3 regions of the Cellulomonas sp. GbtcB1 genome follow, and region 2 is predicted to be linked to each of the others. Evidence: riboswitches for the same ligand, from Rfam matches in the RefSeq annotation. Region 2 holds a riboswitch; each other region holds the start of a gene.

Region 1 (9,839 bases), on a different contig from region 2:
GCGCGGGCGTGCCGGTGCGAGTGGATCCATCGCGCGGGCCACGGCCGTGTCACGCGCGCGACACGCGCGCCTGGGACACTGGGCGGCATGACCCGCCCCGTCCTCGTCGTCGCCGCCGCGCTGGTCGACGACCTCGCCGCCCCGGGCGCCCTGCTGGCGGCCCGCCGCCGCGCGCCCGTGAGCCTCGCGGGCCGGTGGGAGTTCCCCGGCGGCAAGGTGGAGCCGGGCGAGTCCCCCGAGGACGCCGTGCACCGGGAGATCCGCGAGGAGCTGGGCGTCGCCGTCGAGCTCGGCACGGAGCTCGTCGGACCCGACGACGGCGCCTGGTGGCTCAGCGAGCGGTACGTGATGCGGCTCTGGCTGGCCCGCGTGACCGCCGGCGAGCCGCGGCCGCTGGTCGAGCACGACGACCTGCGCTGGCTGCCGCGCGGGCAGTGGCTCACGGTGCCCTGGCTGGACGCGGACGTGCGGATCGTGGAGGCGCTGTCGGCGGCGACGGACCCGGCGGGCACCGCTCGGCGCACCGCCTGACCTGCGGGTTCATCCGTCAGCGAACACGTCCCGCTCGATCTGGCACTCGCACCTCTCGAGTGCTAGAACATCTCTCGTAGCCCTCCTGGCGCGGCAGCGCCGGGGCAGCAGCGGTCCCGGACCGTCCGGACCGCCGTGACGCTTCGAGGAGGTGACGGGCTGTGGCTACGCGATTCGACCCGTTTCAGGAGATGGACCGGCTGATGAACCAGGTCCTCGGCCAGCAGCGAGCGTCGGCGACCATGCCGATGGACCTGTTCCGCTCGGGCGACCACTACGTCCTGAGCGTCGACCTGCCGGGCGCCGACCCCGGCTCGATCGACGTGAACGTCGACGACCGCACCCTGACGATCCGCGCGCAGCGCACCGCGCGGACGGAGGACGGGGTGCAGTGGCTCGCCAAGGAGCGCCCGGTCGGGACCTACGCGCGGCAGCTCACCGTCGGCCGCGGGCTCGACCTGGACGCCATCACCGCGTCGTACGCGGACGGCGTGCTCAGCCTGACCATCCCCGTGGCCGAGGAGGCCAAGCCGCGCCGCATCGAGGTCAGCACCGGTGGGACGCCGGCGACCATCGAGGCGGGCGCCGACGCCGCTCCGCAGGAGCGTGCGAGCGCCTGACCGGCGACGCGGCTGCACGACAACCGCCCCGGCCCCCTGCGTGGGGGACCGGGGCGGTCGCGCGTCCGGGTCGCGCCCGGGCCGGCGGCGCGTCAGGCCGTCGGCACCGCCAGCGACGCGCGCACCGTCCGGGTGGCGGCCAGGACGTGCTGGAGCGACGGGGTGACCTCGGCGTACCGGCGGGTCTTGAGGCCGCAGTCCGGGTTCACCCAGAGCTGCGCCGGGTCGACGACGCGCACCGCCTCGGTGAGGAGCTCGGTCACCTCGGCCTCGCTCGGCACGCGCGGCGAGTGGATGTCGTAGACACCCGGGCCGATGCCCCGCGGGTAGCCCTCGGACGCGATGTCGCCGAGGATCTCCATCTTCGACCGGGCCGCCTCGATCGACGTCACGTCGGCGTCCAGGCCGTCGATCGCCCCGAAGATCTCGCCGAACTCCGAGTAGCAGAGGTGCGTGTGGATCTGGGTGTCGGGGCGCACGCCCGAGGTCGCGAGCCGGAACGAGCGCACCGACCAGTCGAGGTAGGCGTCGTGGTCGGCGGCGCGCAGCGGCAGCAGCTCCCGCAGCGCGGGCTCGTCGACCTGGACGATCGCGGTGCCCGCGGCCTCGAGGTCGGCGATCTCGTCCCGCAGGGCGAGGGCCACCTGGTTGGCGGTGTCGGCCAGCGGCTGGTCGTCGCGGACGAAGGACCACGCCAGGATCGTCACCGGGCCGGTCAGCATGCCCTTCACCGGCTTGGCGGTGAGCGACTGCGTGTACGTCGTCCACGGCACCGTGATCGGCGCCGGCCGGGACACGTCGCCCCACAGGATCGACGGGCGGGTGCAGCGCGAGCCGTACGACTGGACCCAGCCGTTGGCGGTGACCGCGAACCCGTCCAGGTTCTCGGCGAAGTACTGCACCATGTCGTTGCGCTCGGGCTCGCCGTGCACGAGCACGTCGAGGCCGATCTCCTCCTGCAGCTCGACGACCCGGCGGATCTCCGCCTTCATCTCGTCCTCGTACTGCGCGGCGGTGAGCTCGCCGCGACCGAACGCGGCGCGGGCCACGCGGATCTCGGGCGTCTGCGGGAACGAGCCGATCGTCGTGGTCGGCAGCGCGGGGAGCTGCAGACGCTCGGCCTGCGCGACCCGGCGCCCCTCGAAGTCGCCGCGGTGGAACGCGTCGGCAGGCAGCCCGGTGAGCCGGTCCCGGACCTCCGGCCGCACGACGCCCGGCGCCGCGGCGCGGGACCGGCGCGCGTCGGCCGCGGCGAGCAGCTCGGCGAGCACGGCCTCGCGACCCTCGGTCAGGCCGGTCGCGAGCGTGACGACCTCGGCGACCTTCTGGTCCGCGAACGCCAGCCAGGAGCGCAGCGTCGGGTCGAGCTGCGGCTCGTCCTCGACGTCGTGCGGGACGTGGAACAGCGACGTCGACGTGGCGACGGCGACCTGCCGGGCGCCGAGGCCCTCCAGCGACTCGAGCGAGCCGAGCGCGGCGTCGAGGTCCGCACGCCAGATGTTGTGGCCGTCGACCACGCCACCGACGAGCACCTTCGACGCCAGGCCCTCGACGGGGCCGGCGGGCAGCGCGCCGCGGACCAGGTCGAGCGCGAGGCCCTCGACGTCGGTGCCGGCCAGCACCGGCAGGGCGTCCTGGAGGTCGCCGTACGGCGCGGCGACCAGGATCGCGGGGCGCTCGGAGGCGGGCAGGTCGGTCGCCAGGGCGCGGTACGCCTCGGCGGCCGCCGCGAGCAGCCGGTCGGCCGGGACGCCGGTCGAGTCGGAGACCAGGGCGGGCTCGTCCAGCTGCACCCAGGTGGCGCCGGCGCGGGCCAGGTCGCGGAGCAGCGCGGCGTACACCGGCAGCACGTCGGCGAGCCGGTCGATCGGCAGGAAGTCCTCGGGCGAGCCCTCGGCGGCCTTGGCCAGCGCGAGGAACGTCACCGGGCCGACCAGCACCGGGCGAGTGAGCACGCCGTCCGCGAGGCCCTCCGCGAGCTCGCGCACCGGGCGGTCGCTGGCGTACCGGAACGGCGTCGCCGGGCCGATCTCCGGGACGAGGTAGTGGTAGTTCGAGTCGAACCACTTCGTCATCTCGAGCGGCAGGTCGTCGCCGCGGCCGCGGGCCACGGTCGAGTACCCCGCGAGGTCGAGGCCGCCGTCGGCGGCGAGCAGGTCGGCGAACCGCTCGGGCACGGCGCCGAGGACCGCGGCCGCGTCGAGGACGTGGTCGTAGAACGAGAAGGCGCTCGGGATCGCGGGCAGCCGGGTGTCCAATCCGAGCTCGGCCAGGCGGGTGCGGGTCCGGCGGCGCAGGTCGGCGGCGGTGGCCTCGACCTCCTCGGCGCTCGCGCGGCCGGCCCAGAACGCCTCGAGGGCCTTCTTCAGCTCGCGGCGCGGGCCGATCCGGGGGTAGCCCAGGACGGTGCCGGCGGGGAACGGGTGGGTCAGGTCGGTCATCTCTCGCCTCAGCTGGTGGGAACGGGGGTCGGGTTGGTCGTGGGGGCGGACGCGGCGGCGGCCGGCTCGAGGCCGACGCGCAGGTGCGCGCGGGGGGCGTCGCCGCCCAGTCCCGCGCCGTCCAGCAGGTCGAGCGCCGGGCCGTGGGCGTTGAACGTGTAGAGGTGCACGCCGGGCGCGCCGCCGTCGAGGACGGCGTTCACCAGGTCGACGCCCAGGCGGGTGCCCAGGCGGTGCCGCGCCGCGACCTCTGCCGGGTCGTCGGCGTCGAAGGCGTCGAGCCGCGCGAGCAGGGTGTCCGGGACGGGCACGCCCGTCAGCTGCGCCACGCGACGGAGCCGGGCCGGGTCGGTGGTGGGGATGACGCCCGGGAGGATCGGGATCGTGACGCCGGCGTCGCGCGCCAGGGCCACGAGCTCGAGGTACGAGCCGGCGTCGTAGAACACCTGGGTGATCGCGAAGTCCGCGCCGGCCCGCTGCTTGGCGAGCAGGGCCGCGACGTCCTGCTCCCGGGTGCTGCCGGCCCCCGCGTTGCCGCGCGGGAACGCCGCCACGGCGACGGACAGCGGCCGGGTGGCGGCGCGCACCGCCTGCGCCGGGCTGCTGGCGCACCGCCGCCGCTCGACGTCCCGCAGCAGCTCCACGAGGGCGCTCGCGGTCGGGAGGCCCTCGGGGTGCGGCTCCCAGGAGCGGTCGGCGGGCGGGTCGCCGCGCAGGGCCAGGAACGACCGTACGCCCTCGTCGAGGAACTCCTCGATCGTCGCCGCGAGGTCCTCGCGCGAGCTGGCGACGCAGGTGAGGTGCGCGATCGGGGTCAGCGAGGTCTCGCGCAGCAGCCGCCGGACGAGCTGTCGGGTCGTGGTCCGGGTGCTGCCCGAGGCGCCGTACGTGACGGAGACGAAGTCGGGGCGGGCCGCGGCGAGCTGCTGCACCGTCGACCACAGCCGGGGCGCGGCGTCCGGGTTCCGCGGCGGGAACAGCTCGAACGACACGGTCGGGCGGTCCACGGCCCCGAGGCCGTCCGGCACGGCGGTGCCCGCGAGGTGCGCAGGTGCGTCGTGACTGCTCATCGTCAGCTCCATCGAACCTGGCGGAAGCACCCGCACCCTCGGTGAGGAGGGGGGTTGCTGCGACGTCGACGAGCCAGGTCTCTCGGTCGCTCTGGATGGGTGCCGCCACACTAGGCCCGGCGGCCGTCGCCGTCCACTGCCCCTGACGCGTCATCTTTCGGTGACCGGGCTCACACCGTGGATCCGCCGTCGCGCCCGCGGCCGGGCGGGCGCGACGGCGCCGTGCCAGGCTGCATGGGGTGACCGACCTGCGCACCATCCCGCTGCCCGACCGCCGGATCGACGCCCGGGCCCTGGTGCCGCGGGACGCGCCCGAGGCCCTGGTCCTCGGCGAGGTCCGCGCGCGCCTGGGGGAGCGGCCCGTGCACGACGCGCGGGACGACTCGGTCGTCTGGGTCGACATCGACGCGTGCAGCGTGCACCGCTGGGCCGAGGGCGACCACGCGCGCGACGCCGTGGTCAGCGTGCCGTCCCCGGTCTCGCTCGCCTGGCCGTCCGCCGCGGGCGGGCTGCTGCTCGCGACCGCGGACGGCCTCGGCGTGCACGACGGCACGACCCTCGGTCCGCTGACCCGGCCGGCGGACATGCCGCGCGACTACCGGTTCAACGACGGCGGCGTCGACGGCGCCGGCCGGCTGTGGGTCGCGACGATGCCGCGGGACGGCTCGCCGGGCGACGGCACCGTGTACCGCGTGGTCGCCGGGGAGGGCGGCCTCGAGGTCGACGCGGTGCTCACCGGGGTGGGGGTCGGCAACGGGCTCCAGTGGAGCCCCGACGGCGCGACGCTCTACGTCACGGACACCAGTGCCGCGACCGTGTACCGGCTGCCGTACGACGCCGTGACGGGCACCGCCGCGGCCCCCGAGCCGTTCCTGTCGTTCGACCCGGACGGGCCGCAGCCCGACGGCACGACGGTCGACGGGGAGGGCTGCCTCTGGGTCGCGCTGTACGGCGGTGGCGCGGTGCTGCGGTTCGGGCCGGACGGGACCCCGCTCGGCGCGGTCCGCGTGCCCACGGCGCAGGTGACCTGCCTGGGGTTCGGGGCGCCGGGCTCGGGGCGGGCGTACGTGACGACCGCGCACGCGGACGGGGACCCGGTGGCGGGGGCGGTGTTCGGTGTGGACGTGGCGGTGGACGGACTGCCCGTGCGGGCGTTCGGGGAGGGCTGACGCCGTCGGGCCTCGGCGGGCGGGCGAGCCGCCCCTCAGCCCGCCAGGAGCTGGTGGGCGCGCTGGTGCGACACGCCCAGGACGGTCCCGACGTCGCGGACGGAGAGCCCGGCGTCGCGCAGCACCCGGGCTGCCGCGCGCGACTCGACGGCGGCCTCGCGGTTCGCGCGGTGCGCCTCCGCGCGCAGGCGTTCGGCGGCGCGGACGTGCGCGCCCACCTCGTCGGGGACGGCCGGCCGCAGGTCGACCTCGACGTCGGAGGGGTCGACCTGCGCGACGAAGGCGATCGCCTCGCGCATGGCGGTCGCTGCCTGGTCCAGGCGAGCCACCTCGGAGATGGCCCCGGGGTGCTCGACGCACTGGAGGACCCACCAGCGACGCCCGCGCTCGGCCGTGACCGTGTACCGGGTCACCGCCACCACCCCTTCCCGAGCACCGACGCGAACTGGTCGAAGAACTTCCGAGCCGTGACGTCGTCGATCTCGGAGTGCCGGCCGAGCGTCGAGCGCACGCCCCCGACCACGACGCCCGTGTGGTTCGTGAGCTCGACGACCTCGTACGGCACACCCGCGTCGCGGGCGGCTCGCCGGACCCGGCGCAGCACCGCAGTCCGTCTCACGAGCGTAGTCCTGTGTGGGATAGACACTCAAGGCAATGTCGCACTAGAGACACCTGCGGCGGGTGGCGGCGCACGGATGCGTCACCCCCCGGCGCGCGCCAGGACGACGGGGCAGTCCGCCAGGTGGTCGTCGACGATCCCGCACGCCTGCATGGCCGCGTAGGCCGTCGTCGGCCCGACGAACCGGAACCCGTGCCGCTTGAGCTCCTTCGCCAGGGCCGCCGACTCCGGGGTGGTCGCCGGGACGTCCGCGAACGTGCGCGGCCGCGGGCGGGTGCCGGCAGTCAGGGGCGCCGCCGACCAGAACAGCTCGTCCAGGCTGAACCCGCGGCCGTGCAGCTCCAGCAGGGCGCGGGCGTTGGCGACGGCCGCCGTGATCTTGGCGCGGTTCCGGATGATCCCGGTGTCCGCCATCAGCCGCTCGACGTCGTGCTCGTCGAACCCCGCCACGACGGCCGGGTCGAACTCCGCGAATGCCGCGCGGAAGCCCTCGCGGCGGCGGAGGATCGTGATCCACGCGAGGCCCGACTGGAACGCCTCGAGCGTCATGCGCTCGAACAGCTCCCGCTCGCCGTGCACCGGGACGCCCCACTCCTCGTCGTGGTAGCGCTCGTAGAGCGGGTCGCCGTCGCCGAAGCAGCGGCGGCCCGCGGGGGCGGGGAGGGTGTCGGGGGCGTCGCTGCTCGTCATGCCGCCACTCTGCCGCACCGGTGCGACACCCGGTCGCCGCCCTCCACAGCCCGCACCGCGCGCGTGCCCTGGGGACGACGGCGCCAGGGCGTCCATCATGCGGTCACGACTTGTCTGACAAGTGAGACGGCGTAAGGTCGCCCGAGCGCTGGAGCACCGACCGTCCCGCGAGCCGACCTGGAGCCGACCCCGACGACCGCCGGTGGTCCGCGCCACCCGGATCGTCGAGGAGCCCCGCATGTCAGCCACCGCAGTGCCCACCACCACGCCGCCGGCCGAGTCCCGGCCGCTCAACTCGCCGTCCCGCGTCATCGCGGCGAGCCTCGTGGGCACCACCATCGAGTTCTACGACTTCTACGTGTACGCGACGGCCGCCGTCCTCGTGTTCCCGAAGCTGTTCTTCCCCACCGGGAACGACACCACGGCGCTGCTCGCGTCGTTCGCGGTGTTCGGCGCCGCGATGGTGGCGCGCCCGATCGGCGCGATCTTCTTCGGGCACCTCGGCGACCGCCGGGGCCGCAAGACGACGCTGGTCTACTCGCTGCTCACCATGGGCGTCGCGACGTTCCTCATCGGGCTGCTGCCGACGTTCGGCCACATCGGCGTCGGCGCCACGGTCGCGCTGCTGGTGCTGCGGCTCGCGCAGGGATTCGCGCTCGGCGGCGAGTGGTCGGGTGCCGCGCTGGTCGCCACCGAGAACGCCCCGGCCGGGAAGCGCGCCTGGTACGGCACGTTCCCGCAGCTGGGCGCCCCGCTCGGCTTCATCATCGCCAACGGGATCTTCCTCATCATCAACGGCGTCCTCGGCCAGGGCTCGGACGCGTTCATGTCCTGGGGCTGGCGCGTGCCGTTCCTGTTCTCCGCCGTGATGGTGATCATCGGCCTGTGGGTGCGGCTCAAGCTGGTCGAGTCCGAGGCGTTCACCCAGGCCGAGAAGAAGGGCACCATCACCAAGGTGCCGCTCGGCACGACGCTGAAGTTCCACTGGCGCGAGACCCTGCTCGGCACGTTCATCATGCTGGCGACCTACGTGCTGTTCTACCTGATGACGAACTTCACGCTGACCTACGGCACCCGTGCCGTCGCGCCGGAGGACGGCGAGCCCGGCGGCCTGGGGATCCCGTACGTGCACTTCGTGCTCATGCAGATCATCGGCGTGCTGTTCTTCGGCATCTTCACGATGCTGTCCGGCCCGCTGGCCGACCGGCTGGGCCGCCGGCGCCTGCTCATCGGCGTCACGTCGGCGATCATCGTGTTCGGGTTCTCGTTCCCGCTGTTCCTCACCGTGCGCGACGACCTCGTGTTCACCGGCGCGCTCACCCAGGCGTTCCTGGTGCTCGGGTTCCTGCTGATGGGCGCCACGTTCGGCCCGATGGGCGCGCTGCTGCCCGAGCTGTTCCCGACGAACGTCCGGTACACCGGTTCCGCGGTCGCCTACAACGTGTCGTCCATCCTCGGCGCCGCGCTGGCCCCGATCGTGGCGCTCGCCCTGTGGGCCGCGGCCGCCGGCAGCACCTGGCTCGTCGGCGTGTACCTGTCGGCGATGGGCGTCCTCACCCTGCTCGCGCTGATCCTGTCCCGGGAGACGAAGGACCAGGACTACGCGAGGTCCTCGCACGCGGACTGACCCCGCTCGACCCGCACGACCCACGAGTTCGGTGGCTCCCGCCGAGTTCGGTGCCCAGAGGCTCCGAACTCGGCCGGGGGCACCGAACTCGCGGCGTCTCCGCGGCGCCGGGCTCAGGCCAGCGCGGCCAGGGCCTTGCGGATGCGCTTCTCGCTGACCGGCACCGGCGTGCCGAGCTGCTGGGCGAACAGGCTCACGCGCAGCTCCTCCAGCAGCCACCGCGCGTCGTCGAGCGCCGCCAGGTCGGCCGGCACGAGGGTCCGGCTCGTCACCCGGGCGCGGGTCTGCCCGAGCAGCTGCTCCAGGTCCCGGACCTGCCAGGCGAGCTGCTCGTCGCGCGCGGGGTTGCCCGCCGCCTTGTCGAGCCGGTAGGACGCGGCGCGCAGGTAGCGCGCCAGGTGCGGCAGCCGGTCGGCGCCGGTCTCGGAGACGAACCCGTCGTGCACGAGGCGCTCGGCCTGCTCCTGCACGTCGCGCACGGTGCCGAGCAGCGCGAGCGACCGCGTGCCGCGGACGGCGCCGTCGAGGTCCCGCGCCGCGGCGAGCACCGCGACCAGGTCCTGCACCACGCGGTGCACGGCGTCCTCGAGCCGGTCCCGGACGAACCCTCGGGCGGCCGCGTAGGCGTCGGCGGACCGGACGGCCGTCGCCGGGCGCCCGGCGAGGTGCTCGGTCAGCAGCCGGTCGACGGCGGCGAGCTGCACGTCGGCGACCAGCGCCTCGGTGCTCGGGTACGGGCTGGCCGCGAGCGTGAGCGCCTGGGTCCCCGACCACCGCGAGGTGATCCGGCCGGGGGCGAGCCCGACGTCGCGGACCAGGAGCCGGCGCAGGCCACGGCGGTGCCGGACGGCCTGGTCGCCCGCGTCGGCCAGCACCTCGACCCGGACGGTCGCCGACGCCCCGGAGCCGTGCTCGACCAGCGCCGGGTAGCCCCGCACCGTGAGCCCGCTCGCGTCCTGCGTCTCCACGCGCTCCGGCAGGGCGCCGCCGGGCAGGTCGGCGGGCCAGGTGTCGAGGTCGGCGCCGTCGAAGCCGGGCAGCGCGGGCGTCGCGGTCCGCGCCCCGGGACCGG
Region 2 (9,839 bases):
ACGTCATGGTGCACAACGCCGGCATCACGCGGGACAAGCTGCTCGCCAACATGACGCCCGACCGCTGGGAGTCGGTGATCGCGGTGAACATCGCGGCGCAGCTCCGGATCAACGAGGCCCTGCTGACCTCGGGCGACTTCGCCGACGCGCCGCGCATCGTGTCGCTCGCGTCGACGTCGGGCATCGCGGGCAACCGCGGGCAGAGCAACTACGCCGCGTCCAAGGGCGGGGTCATCGGCATGGTGCAGGCCACCGCGCCGCTGCTCGCCGCGTTCGGCGGCACCGCCAACGCGGTCGCCCCCGGGTTCATCGAGACCGAGATGACCGCGCGGATGCCGGCCCTCACCCGGCAGGTCGCGCGCCGGCTGTCGTCGCTCCAGCAGGGCGGGCTGCCGGTGGACGTGGCGGAGGCCGTGGCGTTCCTCGCGTCGCCGCAGGCGGGTGGGGTCGTCGGGCAGGTGCTGCGGGTGTGCGGGCAGAGCATGGTGGGCCGGTGACGGCGGTCGAGGCGCGGGAGCGGGACGCAGAGCCGGGCGGGCCGGGGGCGCCGGGGGTCGCTGGGGCAGCCGGCGCGGCCGGGTCCGCCGGGGCCGCCCGGCGTCGGGTGCTGACGCTCGCGGAGTCGCCCGGGCTCGGCGGGCTGTACGCGCGCGCCGGGCTGGCCTCGGGACGTGCGGCGGTCGGCGGTCCGGTGCGGCGGGCGCTGGGCGGGGTGCCGGGGATCCCGGGGGCCCCGAACGGTGAGGGTCCCCGCGCCGCCCCGGCGCTGCCGCGCGTCGAGCACCGGCTCGGCGGCGTCGTCCCCGACCCGGCGCGGCTCACCGCCTACCAGCACCTGGTCGGCGAGCCCGCGACGGACGTGCTGCCCGCGGGCTTCGTGCACGTCCTCGCGTTCCCGGTCGGCATCGCCCTGATCGTCCGGCCGGACTTCCCGATGCCGCCGCTCGGCATCGTGCACCTCGCCAACCGGGTCGAGCAGCACTCGCCGCTGCGGGTCGGGGACACGCTGGACATCCGGTCCTGGGCGGAGGACCTGCGGCCGCACCGCAAAGGCGCGCAGGTCGAGCTGATCGCCGAGGTGCGCCGCGCGGGCGCGCCCGCCGACGAGCCGCCGGCCTGGCGCGGGGTGTCGACCTACCTGGCGCCGGGGGTCCGGGTGCCCGGGCCGGAGCCGGAGGACGGCGCCCGCCCGGAGTTCGTCGCGCCCGTGCCCACCGGTCGGTGGGCGTTCGACGCCGGGGCGGGCCGCCGGTACGCCGCCGTGTCGGGCGACGCCAACCCCATCCACCTGCACCCGCTGACCGCGCGGGCGCTCGGGTTCCCGCGGGCCATCGCGCACGGGATGCTCACCGCCGCGCGGGCGCTCGCCGCGGTCGGCGCCCGGCGCGGGGAGGCGTACGACTGGGACGTGGAGTTCGCGTCGCCGGTCCTGCTGCCGTCGACGCCGGTGGTACGGGTCGCGGCGACGGGGGACGCGGCGTGGTCGGTGACGGCGTGGGACGCGAAGCGCCGGAAGCCGCACCTGACGGCGGAGGTGCGGGGGCGAGGGTGAGGCCGGCGCGGTCCGGCGGGTGCGGGGTGCCTAGGTGAACAGGGCGCGGAGCATCCGCCGGATCGGGCCGCCGCGGGTGAGGCGCTCGTACTCGGCGGTCCAGAACCGCTCCATCTCCATCTCGTGCCGGGTCGCCTCCTCCAGCCGCTCGCGTCGCTCGCGGTCGCGGTCCACGGCCTGCTGCCACAGGTCGCCGCCCTCCGACAGCCGCCGGACGTACTCGCGTGCCTCCGCGGCGAACTCCGGGCTCACCGGGCGGCGGCCGCCGCTGCTCGACCGCTGCTGGTCGGGGGTCATCGTCCCGCTCCCTCCGGCTCGGTGATCTGCTCCCACGTTACTGTCGCGAGCGCCGACCGCACAGGGTCGTCTGCGGCCGCGGCCAGCGCCTTGGGCACCGGGCCGAGGGCCTCGTCCTCGGTGCCGTCCAGGCGCTCCACCACCCAGGTGTACGACTCCCACCACTGCGCCCGGCGACGGTCCCGCTCCTGGCCCTCGCGTTCCCGTGACGCGAGCCACGCGGTGTGCCTCCTCGTCGCCACAGCCGCTGCCCGGTCGGCGCGGATCCGTGCCTGCGCCGCGGCAAGACCCAGCATCGCGGCAAGCACGGCCGCCAGCGCCGCCGGCCCCGGGGACAGCAGGAACTCCGCCAGCCACTCGGCCGTCCCGAGCGCCGGCGCCGCCTGCGTCACCGCCGCTCCCGCCGCCATGCCGACCACGCTAGAGGCCCCGGGACCCCGATCGACCGTCGTCCACAGCCGGGTTCGGGGTGCGAGGCTGGACCCATGCCCGCCCCGCGCACCGACCTCCTCGACCCGTACCCCGGCCCTGTCGAGCCCGAGGGCGACTACGACCGCCTCCTGCTCGACGGCCTCGACCTCGCCGGCGCCGACGCGGAGAGCGCCCGGTTCATCAAGTGCCTGCTCCGGGGGTGCGACCTCGATGGGGCGGAGCTCGACCACGCCCACCTCGTCGACACCACGCTCGCCGAGTGCCGGGCGGGGATGCTCCGCGCCCGCTCGGGCACGTGGCGCGACGTCACGCTCGAGGGCTGCCGGCTCGGCGCGCTCGAGGCGTTCGGCGGCTCCTGGGACCGGGTCACGGTCGAGGGCGGCAAGATCGACTACCTCAACCTGCGCGACGCCCGGCTGCAGGACGTCCGCCTCGTCGGCTGCACCATCGGCGACCTCGACCTCGCGGGCGTCCGTGCGGCGCGGGTCCGGCTGGAGGACTGCCGGGTCGGGCGGCTGGACCTGACCCGGGCGCAGCTGAAGGACGTCGACCTGCGCGGCGCGGAGCTCGCCGGCATCGACGGCACCGCCGGCCTGAAGGGCGCGACGATCAGCCAGGCGCAGCTGCTCGACCTGGCGGGCGCGCTGGCGGCGCACCTCGGGGTCGTCGTCCGCTGACGACGCCCCGCGGCCCCGGACGACCCGCCCCCTGCGCGGGCCGCCCGGCGCCGGGTTCTCAGTCCTCGACGGCCGGCCCGCAGGCCGCCGCGGCGGTCGCCGCGATCGCGTCGATGCCGGTCACGGCGGGCCGGGGCCGGGTGTCGTCCGCCACCGTCCAGCAGCCGTCGACGACCTCGTAGGACGCCGCAGGACCCTCGGTGACGTACGCGTGCAGCCCGGCGAGCAGCCGGTCGACCGTCTCCGTGGTCGTCCCGACCCCGACGGAGGCGCGGATCGCCCCGCCCGTCACCCCGACCCGGGCCAGCAGCGGGTGCGCGCAGAACCGCCCGTCCCGCACGCCGATGCCGTGCTCGGCGGACAGGTAGGCGGCCACCAGGCCGGAGTCGTGGTCGCCGAGCGTGAACGCGACCACGCCGACCGGGTCGGTCGAGTCGGACCACAGCCGCAGCACCCGGGCCCCCGGGATCGCGGCCAGCCCGTCGACCAGGCGCTCGCGCAGCGCGCGCTCGTGCTCGACCAGCGCCCCGGCGGGCAGGGCGTCCAGGGCGTCGCACGCCTCCGCCAGCGCGACGGCGCCGAGCACGTTGGGCGACCCGCCCTCGTGCCGCGCGGGCGCCGGCTGCCACAGCGTCCTGTCGGTGCGCACGTCGCGGACGGCGCCGCCGCCGGCCAGGTACGGCGTGCCCGCGTCGAGCCAGTCGCGCCGGCCCACCAGGGCGCCCGCGCCGAACGGCGCGTAGGTCTTGTGCCCGGAGAAGGCGACGTAGTCGACGCCGCTGGCCGCGAGCGAGAACGCCCGGTGCGGCACGAGCTGCGCGCCGTCGACGGCGACGCGGGCGCCGGCCTCCTGCGCGAGGGCGACCACCGAGGCGATCGGCAGCGCCTCGCCCGTGACGTTCGACGCCCCGGTCAGCGTGACGAGCGCGTACGGCTGGCGGGCGAGCTCGGTGCGCAGCGCCGTCAGCGTCTCGGCGACGGTCGACGCCGACGGCAGGATCGTCGCTGTGCGGCCGGAGCCCCGGACCGAGCGCACCCAGGGCAGCAGGTTCGCGTGGTGCTCGACGTCCAGGACGAGCACCCGGCCGCCGTCGGGGACGCAGCCGGCCAGCAGGTTCAGGGCGTCGGTGGTGTTCCGGGTGATCACCGCGACGTCGTCGGGGCGCGCGCCCACGAACCGGGCGACCGTCGCGCGGGACGCCTCGTACAGCGCCGTCGACACCTGGGACAGGTAGCCGGCGCCGCGGTGCACCGACGCGTAGAGCGGCAGCACCTCGACGACGCGGGCGGCGACGGACTCGAGCGCCGGCGCGGAGGCGGCGTAGTCGAGGTTCGCGTACGGCACGGACCGGCCGTCGACCAGAGGGACGCGCGTGTCCCCGCCGACGACGGGCAGCAGGGCGGTCTCGGCACACGAGGTGGTGGCGGTGACGGACATGGGACTACCCCCGAGCGGATCGGTGGGGGCCCGGTCGCCGACCGGGCGACCCCGCGCTTGCCGGCCACCGGTCGGTGGACGGCCAGGTCGTCACCCGGGGCACCCCGCCGCGGAGGGAGGGTTGCCGGCCAGCGAGCCGGGGCTTCGCGCTGGCGCTCATGACCTCGTCCGAGGATGCGGCGGCCCGCGCGCAGGTGTCAACCGTGGTCCACGGTGCGACACGGGTTCACCCGGGCGCGGCCGGGCGGTCATCCTGGTCCGGGCGATGGCGTAGCATCGCCGCACCATCCAGAGCGGCCGAGAGATCTGGCTCGTCGACGCCGCAGCAACCCGCGGACCCCCACCGGGGCCGGCCGAGGGTGCTTCCGCCAGATCCGATGGAGGAGAGGCATGACCGACACCGACGACCGCCTGCGCTACCGCCTGCTGACGGGGCCCGACGACCGCTCGTTCTGCGAGCGGGTCAGCGCCGCCCTGGCCGAGGGTTACGAGCTGCACGGCGGGCCCGCCGCCACCTTCGACGGGGAGCGCGTGATCGTCGCGCAGGCCGTCGTGCTGCCGGCCGCGGCCGCCCCGAGCACCCCGGTGCGCCCGCTGTGACCGCGCCGTACGCGGGTGACCTCACCCCGCAGGAGGCCTGGGACCTGCTGCTGACCGACGAGCGCGCCGTCCTCGTGGACGTCCGCACCGAGGGCGAGTGGCAGACCATCGGCGTCCCCGACACCGCCGACGCCGGCGAGGGCCGCACGGCGTTCGTCGAGTGGACCGACGCGTTCGGCCGGCCCAACCCGGCGTTCCTCGACGGTCTGGCCGCCGCCGGCGTGACCGCGGACGACCCGCGCCCCGTGGTGTTCCTGTGCCGGTCGGGCGTGCGCTCCGTCGCCGCCGCGGTCACCGCGACCGCCGCGGGCCTCGGCCCGGCGTACAACGTGCTCACCGGCTTCGAGGGCGACGTCGGCCCCGACGGCCGCCGGGGCCACCAGGGCTGGCGCGCGGCCGGCCTGCCGTGGCGGGAGGCGTGAGCGCCGCTCCCGGACCGGCGGACTGGCACGACGAGCGGCTTCCCCGGGAGTCCCTGCGCCCCGACACGCTCGCCGTGCGCGGCGGCCACGTCCGCACGCCGTTCCAGGAGACGTCCGAGGCGCTGTTCCTCACGCAGGGCTACGTCTACTCCCGCGCCGCCGACGCCGAGGCGGCGTTCGCGGGCGAGGCCGACCGGTTCCTGTACTCCCGGTACGGCAACCCGACGGTGTCGACATTCGAGGAGCGGCTCCGGCTGCTCGAGGGCGCCGAGGCCTGCTACGCCACGGCGTCCGGCATGTCGGCGGTGTTCACCGCGCTCGCCGCGCTCGTCCGGTCGGGCTCGCGGGTGGTCGCGGCGCGCGCGCTGTTCGGGTCGTCGGTGGTGATCTTCGACGAGATCCTCGCCAAGTGGGGCGTGCGCACCGACTACGTCGACGGCCACGTGCCCGCGCAGTGGGAGGAGGCCCTGTCGACGCCCGCGGACGTGGTGTTCTTCGAGACGCCGTCCAACCCGATGCAGGACCTGGTCGACATCGCCACGGTCAGCCGGCTCGCGCACGCCGCGGGCGCGGTCGTCGTCGTGGACAACGTGTTCGCGACGCCCGTGCTGTCCCGGCCGCTCGACTTCGGCGCCGACGTGGTCGTGTACTCGGCGACCAAGCACATCGACGGCCAGGGACGGGTGCTCGGCGGGGCCATCCTCGGCACCGACGCGTTCGTGCACGGGCCGGTGCAGACGCTGATCCGGAACACCGGGCCGTCGCTGTCGGCGTTCAACGCGTGGGTGCTGCTCAAGGGCCTGGAGACGCTGTCGCTGCGGGTCCGGCACCAGACGGCGTCCGCGCTGGAGCTGGCGACCCGGCTGGAGGGGCATCCGGTGATCGCGCAGGTCCGGTACCCGTACCTGCCCTCGCACCCGCAGCACGCCCTCGCGCTCGCGCAGCAGTCCGGCGGCGGCACGGTGGTGACGCTCGACCTGCGCGTGCCGGAGGGGTCGACGCCCGCGGAGGCCAAGGCGCTGACGTTCGGCGTGCTGGACGCGCTGCGGGTCGTGGACATCTCGAACAACCTCGGCGACGCGAAGTCGCTGGTCACGCACCCGGCGACGACGACGCACCGCAAGCTCGGCCCCGACGGGCGCGCTGCGGTCGGCATCGCGGAGTCGACGGTGCGGCTGTCGGTGGGGCTGGAGGACGTCGACGACCTGGCCGACGACCTGGAGCAGGCCCTCGGGACGCTGGGCGGCTGACGGCGGGGGCGGCCCGGCGGCGGTCACGTCGCCGGGCCGTCCTCCCACGGGCTCGGCAGCGGCGGCAGCGGCGTGATGCGGTCGCTGCGCCGCCACGCGACGACGGCCGCCACCACCAGTGGCGCGCCGGCGGCCACCGCGGCGGCGAGCACCCGCGGGACGGGCACCAGGTCGAGGGGCGCGGAGAACACCGCCTGGGGCCACATCCCGCCGACGGTCGCCACGGCGGCGACCGCGAGCGTGCCCGCCGCAACGACGACCGTACGGGCCCGGGACCCGGGTGGCGGCAGACGCCGGCCCACGGCCAGCACGCCGGCCCCGACCAGCAGCGCGACGGCGAGGCAGGGCACCAGGACCGGCACCAGGGTGATCGCCGTCCAGAAGGCCACGAGCACGAGCCAGTCCGCAAGGCCGAGGTGCCAGCCCAGGACCCCCGCGGCGCGCACCACCGCGAGCCACAGCGGCAGGACGACGCCCAGCAGCGCCCAGTGCCGGAGCCTCGTCACGCGCCGAGGCTACGGACGCGGCCCGGCCGTCAGGGGTCGTTCACTCCGGCGATCACGAGACCGACACCGACCAGCACGAACATCCCCCCGCCGAGCCGCTGCAGGATCATGTGCTGGCGCCGGGTCGGCTCGCCGTGGCGCCTGTACCGCGCGAACCGCGTGCGGTCGAGGCGACCGAGCACCCCTGCCAGCCCGGCGACCGCCGCGACGACGCCGATGACGACGAGCGGCCAGCCGTTCAGCATGGGACCGAGGGTCGCGGAACCCCGGCGTCCTCGCACGTCGGACCCCCGGAATCAGGGGTAGGTGCCCTCGGGCGCCGGACGGCGGGGGCGGTCCCGCTCCGGGCGCCAGCGCGCCCAGGCGGTCGCCGCCGCGAGGGTCAGCGGCAGGCCGACGAGCAGCGCCGACCACCCGAGCACCGCGGGCGCGAACGCCACCGCGACTCCGCCGGTGGCGAGGACCGCGCCCAGGAGGGTCGATCCCACCCCCGTGACCGCGACGGCGACGAGCCGGGCGCGGGGGCGGCGGGGGTCACCGGCCGGCGGCAGGCGGCGTGCGACGGCCAGCACCCCGGCGCCGACCAGGCCGCCCAGCAGCGCGGCGGGCACCGCGCCCAGCAGGAGGATCAGCACCGCGTACCCGAGGAACCCGGCACGGACCTCGGGGTCGCCGGCCCCCGTGAGCGCGACCAGCCACACGGCCAGCAGCAGCACGCCCAGGACCGACCATTGCCACACCCGTGTCATGGGAGCCCACCGTACCGACAGCCACGGTCACGACCGACGGCCGACGGCCCCGAGCCGGGCCTCCCGGGTCGGGCCCTCGCCCGGGCCCTGGGTCGGTGTCGGTGCCGCTGCACGGTGGAAGGTTGTGACGGACACGCCATCGGCGTGTCCGTCACAACCTTCCACCGTCGGGGCCGGCCGGGGTCGGGCGCCGGAGGTCAGGCCACCAGCGCGCGGAGCTCCGCCTCGACCTCGGCGCCGCCGGCCAGGGGGTGCAGGACCACGCCGTCGACGCCCGCGCGCCGGGCCACCTCGCCGACCTCGGCGACGAGCCGGTCCGCGGTCGTGACGACGCGGGTGTCGGCGGGCGCCCACGACAGGCCGGCGAGCGCGTCGAGGTACTCCAGGTGCGACCGCTTGCGGCGGGCGGTGCGCTCGTCACCGGCGAGCACGACCTCCAGGTCGAGCAGCACCCGGACCGCGGACCGGTCGCGGCCGACCTCGGCGAGGGCGTCCTCGACGAGGGCGGCCACCCGGGCGAGCGCCCCGACGGAGGGCACCGCGACGGAGAAGCCGAGCCGGATGGCGTCGGCGGTGCGGGCGGCCACGGCGATCCCCGACTCCGACTCCGGCCGGGCCTCGACGGTCCGCACGCCGTAGGCCGGGGCTCCGACGTGCACGACCGGCGCGCGCTCCGCGTCCGGCGCGGGCCGGTCCGCCGCCGTCGGGGCGCTGGTTCCCACCCGGTTCTCGCGCTGTGCACCCACGGATCGGGCGGCGTCCCGAGGATCCGCGGGGGACCGGAGCGGGGACGCCGAGGCGCGACCGGGGGCCAAGGCCGGGGCGGCGGGTGCCGAGGCCGGCGCGAGGTCCGGGGCGGCGGGGGCGAGGTCCGGGGCGAGGTCCGGGGTGGCGGGCGCGGGGGCCGGGGCGAGGTCCGGGGTGGCGGGCGCGGGGGCCGGGGTGGCGAGCGCGCGGCGGGTCGGGACGACGCGGCGGGCGGCGGCGGGGACGTGACGGGTGGCGACCGCGAGCGCGCGGTCCAGCACGGGCTGAGCCATGGGGGTGGTGTCCTCGGGGTGAGGCGGGTGCGCGGCGAGGGCCGTCCGGCCGCGGGCGCGCGAGGGTGTCAGCTCAGCGACAACACACCCGGCTCAGGAACACGCGGGCAGCCTAACTGCGCCCCGCCGGACGAGGCAGCACCGTGTCCACATCCCGGGCGCACGTGACCGGCCCGGCCCGCCCTGCCCCGGCCCGGCCCCAGCCCGGCCCGGCCCGCGAGTGCACATCCGACACGTCGACTGCCTATCCACTGGGTAGGCAGTGGACGTGTCCGATAGGCACTCGGCGCCGCGGCGGGCGGCAGGAGGGCGGGCAGGCGGCAGGCAGCGGGCGGGCGGCAGCGGGGCGGGCGGCGCCCGGGACGCAGGAGCGCCCCGGACCCGCGGGGTCCGGGGCGCCGGGCGCGCGGGTCAGGAGACGAGCGCGCGCATCACCGAGGTGAAGAACCGCAGGCCGTCCGTGCCCGAGCGCGGGCCGCGGGCGCCGTCCGGGCCGAAGCCCGCCTCGACGGCGTGCTCGGGGTGCGGCATGAGGCCGACGACGTTGCCGCGCGCGTTGCTGATGCCGGCGATCCCGCGGCGCGACCCGTTCGGGTTGACGTCCTCGTAGCGGAACACGACCCGGCCCTCGCCCTCGAGCTCGTCGAGGGTGTGCTCGTCGGCGACGTACTGGCCGTCCTGGTTCTTGAGCGGGATCGTGATCCGCTCGCCCGCGGCGTACTCGCTCGTCCAGGCGGTGTCGGCCCGCTCGACGGACAGCACCTGCTCGCGGCAGACGAAGTGCAGGTGGTCGTTCTTGATCATCGAGCCGGGCAGCAGGTGCGCCTCGGTGAGGACCTGGAAGCCGTTGCAGATGCCGAGCACGGGCATGCCCTT
Region 3 (9,839 bases), on a different contig from region 2:
GCCCCGGGCCGCGCCGGACGCCAGGGCCGCGTCGATGCCGTCGAGGTCGAGCCGGTGGGTGGTCCCGTCGTCGAGCAGCGGCACCTCGACCACGGCGGCGCCCGCCTCCGGGACCAGCTCGAAGAACGGCGGGTACACCGGCGGCGTGATGATGACGCCCTGCCCCGGCTCGACCAGCCGCCGCAGGGCCTCCACGATGACGACGCTGACGTCGGTGGCCGTGCGCATCAGCGCGGGGTCGGGGGACCAGCCCCACGCGTCGGCCGCGTAGCCCGCGAACGCCTCCTTGGCGCCGCCGCCCGAGGCGTGCACGTACCCGGTGTCGCCGCGCTCCAGCGCCTCGCGGAGCGCCGCCGTGATCGCGGGCGCGAGCGGGTAGTCCATCTCCGCCACGAACAGCGGGAGCACGTCGTCCGGGTGGGCCGCCCACTTCTCGCTGCCGCGGCGACGCAGGACGTCGAGCGGGTGGGCCTGGGTCATCGGGGGCACCCGGGCAGGCTAGACGCGCGCCGGGAGCCGGCGCACCCGCCGATCACCCGCCCGGCGCGTCGTCCGCCCCCTCGGAGCGCGAGCGCGGGCCGGGCGCGGGGACGTCCGGGGGGACGGACACCGGCCCCGCCTCGGCGGGGCGTGGCCGGTCCTGCGGGTGCAGCCGGACGGCGACCAGGGCGACGTCGTCCTCACCGGGCCCGCCGGGGAGCTCCGCGAGCAGCGCGTCGCACAGGTCGTCGAGGTCCCGGGCGCCGTGCCGGGCGAGCGCCGCGCGCAGGTCGGCCAGCCCGGCGCGCAGCGGCCGGTTCCGCCGCTCGACCAGGCCGTCGGTGTAGAGCAGGACGGTCTCGCGGTACGCGAGGACCGTCTCGTGGTCGACCCGCTCCCGCGCGGGGTCGATGCCGAGCAGCAGATCGGGCCGCTGCTCGTCCAGCACGCGGACCGTCCCATCGGGGCCGACCACCATCGGCGGCGGGTGACCCGCGCTGGACCAGCGCAGCCGCGTGCGGCCTGCGGCACGCTCCTCGGGCGTCTGCTCGACGCGCGCGACGACGACCGTCGCGAGCGCCGGGATCTGCAGCGTCCGGACGGCGGCGTCGAGCAGGGCCAGCACGTCGGCCGGGCTGTTCCGCGTGACGACCGCGAACGCGCGGAGCATCGACCGGAGCTGCGACATGAGCGCCGCGGCCTCGACGTCGTGCCCGACCACGTCGCCGATGACGAGCATCGTGCCGCCGTCGTGCTGCAGGAACGCGTCGTACCAGTCGCCGCCGACGCGGGCCGCCTCCGCCGCGGGCTGGTAGCGGACGACGACCTGCATGTGGTCGGGCTCGACCGGCGCCGTGAGCAGCGAGCGCTGGAACGTCGCGGCGACGTCGCGCTGCCGTCGGTAGAGCCGCGCGTTGTCCAGGGCGATCGCGGCCGTGGCGATCACCTCCACCACGGAGGCGACCTCCTGCGGCGACAAGGGCGGCCGGCCGGGGCCGTTGAAGAGGCTGACGGCGCCGAGCGTGCGCCCGCGGCTCCTGAGCGGGGCGACGGTGAGAGAGCTCGGCGCGAGCAGCCCGACCAGGTCCCGGGCGGGTCCCGGGAGGAGCACGCGGTCCAGCGCCTCGACCGCGGCGTCGTGCACGTGCACCACCTCGCCGGAGTCGATCGCGCGCATGAGCATCGACCCCGGGACGAGCGCCCCGATCCGCTCGCGCGCGTACGCGGCGACCTGGTCCCGGCGGGCCGGGTCGGCGTGCCACCAGCCGACGTCGCGCAGCCGGCGGCGCGGGGCGCGGGACTCGTCGTCGTCGACGAGCGTCACCAGGCACCAGTCGGCGACCGCGGGGACGAGCAGGCGGGTCAAGCGCTCGACGGCCTCGTCGAGGGCCATCGTCCGGCCGAGGTCGGTCGCCACGGCCGACACCAGGGAGCGCTGCCCCACCGTCGTGCCCCGCACCTGACCCCCTCGCCCCGGGGTCCGCCTCGTCACCGGGGGCGGACCGCTGAGGCAGACGGTACGGCAGGGCCGCGCGCCGGCGCTCGGCGGGTCACACCACCGTCGGGTCGCAGGACCGTCACCGGCGGCCGAGCCCCGCCGGCCGTCACCAGCGGAGCGTGAACCAGACGACCTTGCCGCCGTCGGGCGCGGGCCGCCAGCCCCACGCCGACGTGACGGCGTCGAGGATGTGCAGCCCGTGCCCGCCGGGAAGCCCCTCGCGGTTGCTGCGCCGGCGGGGGAGCACGGCGGCGGCGGCGTCGCCGACCTCGTAGGTGAGCTGCCGGCGCGCACCGACGACGCTGACGGTGATCGTCCGGGTGCCGGGGGCGTGCCGCAGCGCGTTCGTGAACGCCTCGCTCATCGCGAGCTGCACGGCGTCCACGACGTCGTCCGGCGCGCCGGCCGCGCCCGCCCGTTCCATCGACCAGCTGCGGGCGCTCGCCAGGGACGAGGCCGACGACGGGAACGCGCGCTCGTCACCGCGACTCGTCCCAGGCACCCGCCGACCGTACCCGCCGCCGCAGCCCACGGCCCGCCGACACGGCAGGACCGCCTCCGACCTCACCCCGGCCGTCACCCTCCGGCTGGCCGGGCGCGCACTCGGCGCGACGGGACGGGGCCCCGCCCGCATACTGACCCCGTGACCTCGCTCCCGACGCCCGCGGGCGCCCAGCCGCCCGGCGGCCGCCTGCGCGTCGACCCGGACCGCCCCGCCGTGCTGCGCGCCGAGGGCGAGATCGACATCGACGTGGTGCACACGTTCGCCGAGGAGCTCGGCGTCGACGAGGTCGCCGCGGGCCGGGTGCTCGCGACGTCCGGGGTCGAGGAGGTCGACCTGACCGCGGCCACGTTCATCGACTCGTCGGCGATCGCGCTCCTCGTGTCGATCGCCCCGCACCGGCGGCCCGAGCGGCTGCGCGTGCGCGGCGCGACCGGGGCACCGCTGATGACGCTGCAGGTGACCGGGCTCGACTCCCTGCTGGACCTGGTGCCGGCCGAGGGCTGAGCCCGGGGCGCCCGGGCCCCGGGCGGGCTGCGGTCACACGGCCGCGAGCGCCGTCTCCCGCGCGTCCGCCGTGCCCCGGCGGGTGAGCGGGCCCCGCAGTCCCAGGTGCTCCCGCAGCGTGGTCCCCGCGTACGCGGTGCGGTACGCCCCGCGCTCCTGGAGCTCCGGGACGACCCGGTCGACGACGTCGTCCAGCCCGGACGGCACGAGCCACGGGCTCAGGTTGAACCCGTCCACGGCGCCCGTGCGGACGAATTGCACCAGCCGGTCGGCGACCGCGGACGGCGTGCCGACGAAGCCGCGCTCGCCGGACACGCGGATCACCAGGTCGCGGATGGACAGGCCCTCGGTCTCCGCGAGCGCGCGCCACCGCGCCGCGACCTCGTGCGTGCGGGCGCCGGTGGTCGACGAGCCGCCCTCCCCGCCGAGCTCGGCCACGGCCGGGTCGTGCGCGGGCAGCGGGCCGTCGGGGTCGTAGCCGCCCAGGTCCTCGCCCCAGATGGTGCCGACGACGTGCAGCGCGGTGGCGGGCGTGACCTGCTGCCGGGCGACCCAGCGCGCCTTCTCCTCGGCGTCCGCGGGGGTGTCGCCGACGACGATCGCCGTGCCCGGGAAGATCTTCACGTCGTCCTCCGGCCGGCCCGCCGCGACGGCGCGCGCCCGGATGTCCGCCGCGAACTCCAGCGCGTCCGCGAGCACCGACCCGTGCCGGGAGAAGATCACGTCCGCCGACCGCGCGGCGAAGTCCCGGCCCTGCGCCGAGTCGCCGGCCTGGAAGATCACCGGGTGCCCCTGCGGGCTGCGCGGCGTCGTGGGGTCGATGGTCACGTCCAGCAGGTCGCCGTGCGCCTCGACGCGCGCGACCCGCCCGCCGGGGCCGTCCGGCCACGCGTCCCAGATGCGCCGGGCCGTCGCGAGGACCTGCTCGGCGCGGTCGTAGCGGCGGGCGTGGTCGAGGTAGCCGCCGCGGCGGAAGTTCTCGCCGGTCCACGCGTTGTCGGTGGTCACGACGTTCCAGGCGGCGCGCCCGCCGGACAGCACGTCCAGGCTCGCGAGCCGCCGGGCCAGGTCGACGGGGTCGTTGTACGTGGTGTTCTGGGTGGCGACCAGGCCGATCCGCTCCGTCACGGCGGCCAGCGCGGCGAGCTGCGTGATCGCGTCGGGGCGGCCGACGACGTCGAGGTCGTGCAGCCGGCCCCGGCTCTCCCGCAGGCGGAGGCCCTCGCCGAGGAAGAACGCGTCGAACAAGCCGCGCTCGGCGGTGCGCGCGACCCGCTCGAAGGACGCGAAGTCCGTCTGCGAGCCGGACTCGGGGTCGGACCAGATGGTCGTGTGGTTGACGCCCTGGAAGAAGACGCCGAAGTGCACCTCGGCGTCGGGGCGGGTGATCGGGTACTCCTCGTCGGCGGTGCGGTCGGTCGGCTCGGTGTGCTGCGTCACGGCGGGGCTCCTCAGGCGGTCGCGCGGGCCGCGCCCGCGAAGCGGTTCTCGGGCCGGGTCAGGCCCAGGTGGTCGCGCAGGGTGGTGCCCGCGCGCGGGGCGGCGGTCCGCCGGTCGGCGCGCAGGGCGGGCAGCACGTCCCGGGCCAGCACCGGCAGGTCGGCGTCGAGCGCGGCGGCGAGCAGCCGGACCCCGGCCACGGCGGGGTCGTCCGCGAGCTCGGCCAGCAGGGCGCGCAGCCCGGCCGCCGTGCCCACGTGGCGCAGCGCGGTGCCCGGCGCCCACGGCTCGGCGGCGTCGAGCTCGGCGAGCCGGTCCACGGCCGTGCGGCCGCCGGCGTCGAGGACCACCTGCACCTCCACCACCGCCCGCGCGCCGGGGTCGGCGTCTGCCGCAGCCCGTGCCGCGGCCCGGGCGCCCGCGGCGTCGGGACCGCCGACCAGCACGACGTCCACCAGGCGCTCGCCGTCCCGGCCGGGACCGGCGACGTCCCCGGCCCGCGCCAGGACGACGGGCTGGCCCTGCGGAGGCCGCGGCGTGATGAGCGGGCCCACGACGGAGAACGACTCCCCGGCGAAGTTCACCGGGTGGATCCGGTCCCGGTCGACGTACCGGCCGGTGCCGACGTCGCGGATCACCGCGTCGTCCTCCCAGGAGTCCCACAGGTCGCGGACGACCTGCACGACGTCCCGGGCCTCGCGGCCGAGGTCGGCGACCGGCGCGCGACCGTACGCCGCCGGGGCGGCGTCGCCGGGGGTCACCGCGGCCAGCCAGCCCGCGCGGCCGGACGCGGCCAGGTCGAGCGAGGCGAGCTGCGTCGCGACGTGGAACGGCTCCGGGTAGGTGGTCGGCACCTCGGGCACCAGGCCGATCGCCGTGGTCGTGCGGGCGACGAACGCGGCGCGGGTGACCGCGTCGAGGCGGGCCCCGGTGGGGTCGCCCGGGACGGCGGCGAGGGCGGCGTCGGCGAAGGTGACGAAGGTCAGGCCGGCGTGCTCGGCGTGCCGGACGGCGCGGGCCAGGCGGGCGCCCGACACGAGGTCGGCGGGCGCGAGGCCGGACAGCGCGGCGGCGGCCGGGTGCGCGCCGGCGCCGTCGACGTCGAGGCCGGTGAGGAGCGGGGGGACGGTCACGGGGTCTCCGGTGGGTCGGGGGAGCGGCGGGATCGGGGCGGGTGCGGCGGGGCCGCGGCGTCACAGGGCGGTGTGCGTGCCGATCCGGTGGTAGGTGCGGTCGTGGTAGACCAGCGGCGAGGCGCCGTCGCCGGGCTCGGCGTCGTCCGGGCCGCCCGCGGACAGCGCCCGCAGCGACACGAGGTACGAGTCGCCGACGGGCGTGCGCTGGACGACGCGGGCGCGCACCCAGGAGACGGCGCCGTCGATCACGGGCTCGCCGGTCGGGAGCGAGGACCAGCCGCCGGCGGCGAACCGGTCCAGGCCGCTGGTGGCGAACCGTGCGGACACGTCGTCCTGGTGGTCCGCGAGGAAGCTCACGGCCAGCGTGCGCGCCGCGGACACGGCGGGCCAGGAGGACGACGTCGAGGCGAGCGAGAACGCGAGCAGCGGCGGGGCCGCGGACACCGAGATGACCGAGGTCGCGGTGAACCCGACCGGTCGGCCGGCGTGCCGCAGCGCGACTACGGCGACCCCGGCGGGGTGCCGGCGGAACACCCGCTTGAACTGCTGCGGGTCGAGCTGGGGCTCGTCCTGCTCGGCGAGCAGCCGCTCGAGCGGGCCCAGGTCCGTGCGCTCGGCGGTCACCGGGTCGCCCCGGCGAGCGCGACGGCGGGTGCGGCGGACGCGGCGGGCTCGGCGGCCGGCGCGAGCCCGAGCGCCCGGCGGAGCGGCGCGGCGGCCCGGGCCAGCCACGCGTCCAGCGCGGGGTCGAGGTCGGCGAGCTGGGCCTCGGTCAGGGTCAGCGAGCGCGCGGGGACGACCGCGCCCAGCTCGACGAGCACGGGGCGCAGGTGCACCTCGCCGGCGAGCGCGTGCGCCGGGTTGCCGGACACCACGAGCGGCACGGCCACGACGCCGGCCAGCCCGTCCGGGCCGTACAGGTCGAGGAACGCCTTGAGCAGGCCGGTGTAGGACGCCTTGTAGACCGGGGTCGCGACGACCGCGACGTCGGCGGCGGCCACCCGCGCGAGCGCGGCGTCGGCGGCGGGGTGCGCCGGGGCGAGCAGCTCGCCGGCGAGCGTCGCGAGGTCGACGACCTCGACGGCGGCGGGGGTGGCGCGGTCGGCCGACGTGAGCGCGGCCAGGCGCTCGGCGGCGGCGCGCGCGGCGCCCAGGGTGCGGGACCCGGCGCGCGGGTTCCCGGAGACGGCGACGACGGACGGGGACGACATGGTGGCCTCGCAAAGGGGGTCGATCACGGTTGCCGTGCGGCGGAGCGGCGCGTGCCGGCCGACGGCCAGGTCATCTCCCGGAGCACCCCGCCGTGACGTGGGGTTGCTGCCCAGCCAGCCGGGGCTTGGCGCTGGGACTCGTGACCTCGGGGCGGAGGTCTAGCACCGCTCCGGGTCCGCCGGCGCCGGCGGGTGGCGAGTTCTCACGATCCGGGACCGTGCGAACGCCTGGGACCTTGGTCCTGTGACATCGCTCCGGCATGCGAGACGCGGCGGCCCGGCCGTTGACGCCCCCGGGTCCGGTTCGTAGGTTCCGGGCACCGGTTCGCCACCGGGGTGCGCCGCAGGGCGGGCCCCGGGACGGGCCGGGTGGTCATGAGCTCCGACGCGAAGCCCCGGCTGGTCGGACGGCAACCCCCCGCGCGGGTGGGTGCCCCGGGTGAGGACCAGGTCCGCCGCCGCCGGCGACGGACAACACGCGGACCCGCCCGACCGGGCGGGGGCACACGAGGAGAACGCATGAGCCGGACCGTGCAGGCGCCGTGGGCGCCCTCGGCACCCGCCCTGCCGACCGCCGCCGCCGCGCCCGGCGGCCGCTGTCGCTGTCGCCGCTGACGGCGCAGCCCCCGGCCAGGCGCCCCGCCCGGGGCGCGTGACCCCGGCCCCGCGCGGCGCCTGAGCCCGGCCCCGCGGCGCCCGCGCCGTGCCCGGTCACGTCTCGGGACGCCCACCGCGCCGACCTGACCGATCCGCGCGAGCGGGCCGCCCGGCCCGCGCCGGCTCGTCTCGGTCCGCGCCGACCCGCGCCGAGAGAGGACGCGCGGGTCGAGATAGGACCTTCCACGGTCCGATCTCGGCGCGGGGGTCCGATCTCGGCGAGCCGGGGCGCCTGCCCGCTCGTCGATCCGCCGCCCGCGCGTCGCCGTGGCGCGCCCCGGCGCGCCCGCGACCGCCTCACCACCCGCCCCCGAACGGAGCCGTCATGCCCTTCTCGTCCCCCAGCGCCGGCCGCCGCGCGCTGCTCGGCGTCGACCTGACCGCCGCCGGCGCCCGGCCCGGCGCGGTCGGCGCCCACGGCGCCGTCGCCGCCCGCGCGTTCGACGGCGAGCGGCTCGCCCGCCTGGTGCACCGCGCCGATCGCGGCCTGCTCGACCTCGTGGTGCTCGGCGACGCCCTGCTGCTGCACCCCGGGCGTCGGCAGGTGCCCGGCCGGCTCGACGCCGCCGTCGCCGCGGCGCGGGTCGCCCCGCTGGTCCGGACCGCCGCGCTGGTGGCGGGCGTCCCGCACGACCAGGTCGAGCCGGGCCACCTCGCGGGTGGCGTCCGCGGGGTGCAGAACGCGGCGGGAGGTGCGGCGGGCTGGCAGCTGTCCGGCCCGGGGGCGACCGGCGGCCGCGCCGACCTCGCCGAGCCGGGGGCCCTCGGGGCCGGGTCCGCCTCTCGCGTTGCTGCTCCCGCGGGCTCTGCCGCTGCCGCAGTCGCTGCCGCGGGAGCCGCCGCCGCAGACGTTGCCGGTGGGGCTCCCGCAGACGCTGCTGCCGCTGCCGCTGCCGAGCGCCGGTGGGCGGACCGCGCGGCCGCCGCCCTGGACGCCGTCCTCGCCGCCTGGGCCGCGGGGGAGCCCGGCGCGGTGCGCCGCGGCGGGGACGGCCGGTTCCGCGTCGACCACGACGGCATCCGGTTCGCGGTCCGTGGCCGGTCGGCCGCTCGCAGCACCGCTCGCGGTGGCGACGGGGACGGCACCGCCCCCGCGGAGCGCCCGCTCGTGGTGGTGCCCGTCGCGGGCCCGGCCGCCGAGGCGCTCGCGGGCCGGTACGCCGACGTCGCCCGGCTCACGGCGCCGGACCTGGAGGCCGCCGCCGCGGCCCGGTCCCGGGTGCGCGCCGCCGCCGTGGCCGCGGGCCGGCCCGCCGACGCGGTGCGCGTCCTGCTCGACGTCGACGTCGCCCTCGCCGACGACCGGGAGTCCGCCCTCGCGCGGCTGGACCTGGTGCGCTCCGTCGACCGGCCGGACATCGGCGTCGCCGGCGCGGTCGTCGCGGGCACCGGGGCCGACCTGGCGACCGTGCTCGCCGACGCCGTCCGCGACGGCGCGGTCGACGGGTTCGTCGCGCTCCCGACCTCGGTGGAGGCGGACCTGGCGGCGCTCGTCGAGCGGACGGTTCCCGCGCTGCAGCAGGCGGGCGCGTTCCGGCTGCGGCCCGGCGACGGCGACGAGCCCGGCGACCGGGAACCGGCGGTGGTCCGCCGCCGCGCGTCGGCCGCCCGCGGCGACGGACGGGCCGACGGGCGTACCGACGCCCGTGCCGACCGGCTCGCCCTCGCGGAGGGCCCCTGGTCCGCCGCGCCGTTCGCCCTCACCTGACGGCCCCGCCCCTGACGGCGCCCGCCACCGCACCCCGCACCCCGCACCCCGCACCCACCGAGAGGTGACCCGATGACCACGACCCCGCTGCGGGCACGCGCGTCCCACGCGGCCGCGCCGGACCCTGCCCGGCTCGACCCCGCCGCGATCGGCCGGGCCCGGCTCGACCCGGCCCCGTTCGACCCGGCCCGGCTCGACGCCGCCTCGATCGACCCCGCCCGGCTCGACGCCGCCTCGATCGACCCCGCCCCGCTCGACCCGGGCCCGCTCGACCCCGCGCGGCTCGCCGTGCGCGACGCCCGGCTGCACGATCCGCTGGTCGGGCCGCTGCTCGACGGCCTGGCGCACGAGTACAGCACCCGGTACACCGGCCTGCTCACCCCCGCCGAGCTCCGCGACGAGCTGGAGCACTACGGCGTCGAGGAGTTCGCCCCGCCGCACGGCGCCCTCGTGCTCGTGCTGGAGGACGGCGAGCCGGTGGCGGGCGGGGCGTTCCGCCGCCGGTGGGAGCCGGAGCACGGCGACGCCGCCCGGCTCGCCGACCCGGGCGCCCGGGACGCCGAGGGAGCGCCCGCGGTGCCGACCGCGGAGCTCAAGCGGATCTGGACCCACGAGGCGCACCGCCGCCGCGGGCTGGCCCGGGTCGTGCTCGCCGCGCTGGAGGCGCGCGCCGCCGCGGCCGGCTACCCCCGGGTCTACC

Evidence for each region. Region 2 has a riboswitch for S-adenosylmethionine ahead of KVT14_RS04385 (DUF1737 domain-containing protein). Riboswitches for the same ligand answer to the same signal wherever they lie in the genome.
Region 1: it holds a riboswitch for S-adenosylmethionine, as region 2 does, so the genes downstream of both, KVT14_RS03540 (methylenetetrahydrofolate reductase) here and KVT14_RS04385 (DUF1737 domain-containing protein) in region 2, are expected to answer to the same signal.
Region 3: it holds a riboswitch for S-adenosylmethionine, as region 2 does, so the genes downstream of both, KVT14_RS01170 (NAD(P)H-dependent oxidoreductase) here and KVT14_RS04385 (DUF1737 domain-containing protein) in region 2, are expected to answer to the same signal.

The regions. Positions count from the first base shown of each region.
Region 1 covers NZ_JAGXJG010000005.1:97,556-107,394, forward strand. The annotation lists gene KVT14_RS03525 ((deoxy)nucleoside triphosphate pyrophosphohydrolase) at 88-531, shown strand; gene KVT14_RS03530 (Hsp20/alpha crystallin family protein) at 693-1,151, shown strand; gene metE (5-methyltetrahydropteroyltriglutamate--homocysteine S-methyltransferase) at 1,244-3,592, opposite strand; gene KVT14_RS03540 (methylenetetrahydrofolate reductase) at 3,601-4,662, opposite strand; SAM riboswitch class I at 4,656-4,764, opposite strand; gene KVT14_RS03545 (SMP-30/gluconolactonase/LRE family protein) at 4,902-5,831, shown strand; gene KVT14_RS03550 (hypothetical protein) at 5,867-6,244, opposite strand; gene KVT14_RS03555 (ribonuclease PH) at 6,241-6,450, opposite strand; gene KVT14_RS03560 (DNA-3-methyladenine glycosylase I) at 6,532-7,140, opposite strand; gene KVT14_RS03565 (MFS transporter) at 7,379-8,767, shown strand; gene hrpA (ATP-dependent RNA helicase HrpA) at 8,881-9,839, opposite strand, start outside.
Region 2 covers NZ_JAGXJG010000007.1:59,566-69,404, reverse strand. The annotation lists gene KVT14_RS04415 (3-oxoacyl-ACP reductase) at 1-497, shown strand, start outside; gene KVT14_RS04410 (MaoC/PaaZ C-terminal domain-containing protein) at 494-1,552, shown strand; gene KVT14_RS04405 (hypothetical protein) at 1,583-1,849, opposite strand; gene KVT14_RS04400 (hypothetical protein) at 1,846-2,259, opposite strand; gene KVT14_RS04395 (pentapeptide repeat-containing protein) at 2,335-2,958, shown strand; gene KVT14_RS04390 (aminotransferase class V-fold PLP-dependent enzyme) at 3,017-4,396, opposite strand; SAM riboswitch class IV at 4,445-4,560, opposite strand; SAM riboswitch class I at 4,678-4,780, shown strand; gene KVT14_RS04385 (DUF1737 domain-containing protein) at 4,787-4,996, shown strand; gene KVT14_RS04380 (rhodanese-like domain-containing protein) at 4,993-5,418, shown strand; gene KVT14_RS04375 (O-succinylhomoserine sulfhydrylase) at 5,415-6,668, shown strand; gene KVT14_RS04370 (hypothetical protein) at 6,692-7,174, opposite strand; gene KVT14_RS04365 (hypothetical protein) at 7,204-7,419, opposite strand; gene KVT14_RS04360 (hypothetical protein) at 7,471-7,923, opposite strand; gene KVT14_RS04355 (hypothetical protein) at 8,121-8,963, opposite strand; gene purQ (phosphoribosylformylglycinamidine synthase subunit PurQ) at 9,375-9,839, opposite strand, start outside.
Region 3 covers NZ_JAGXJG010000001.1:255,704-265,542, reverse strand. The annotation lists gene KVT14_RS01205 (MalY/PatB family protein) at 1-480, opposite strand, end outside; gene KVT14_RS01200 (SpoIIE family protein phosphatase) at 533-1,939, opposite strand; gene KVT14_RS23090 (ATP-binding protein) at 2,085-2,480, opposite strand; gene KVT14_RS01190 (STAS domain-containing protein) at 2,622-2,987, shown strand; gene KVT14_RS01185 (NtaA/DmoA family FMN-dependent monooxygenase) at 3,021-4,376, opposite strand; gene KVT14_RS01180 (LLM class flavin-dependent oxidoreductase) at 4,439-5,560, opposite strand; gene KVT14_RS01175 (flavin reductase family protein) at 5,621-6,187, opposite strand; gene KVT14_RS01170 (NAD(P)H-dependent oxidoreductase) at 6,184-6,774, opposite strand; SAM riboswitch class IV at 6,817-6,920, opposite strand; SAM riboswitch class IV at 7,146-7,259, shown strand; gene KVT14_RS01165 (LLM class flavin-dependent oxidoreductase) at 7,757-9,139, shown strand; gene KVT14_RS01160 (GNAT family N-acetyltransferase) at 9,212-9,839, shown strand, end outside.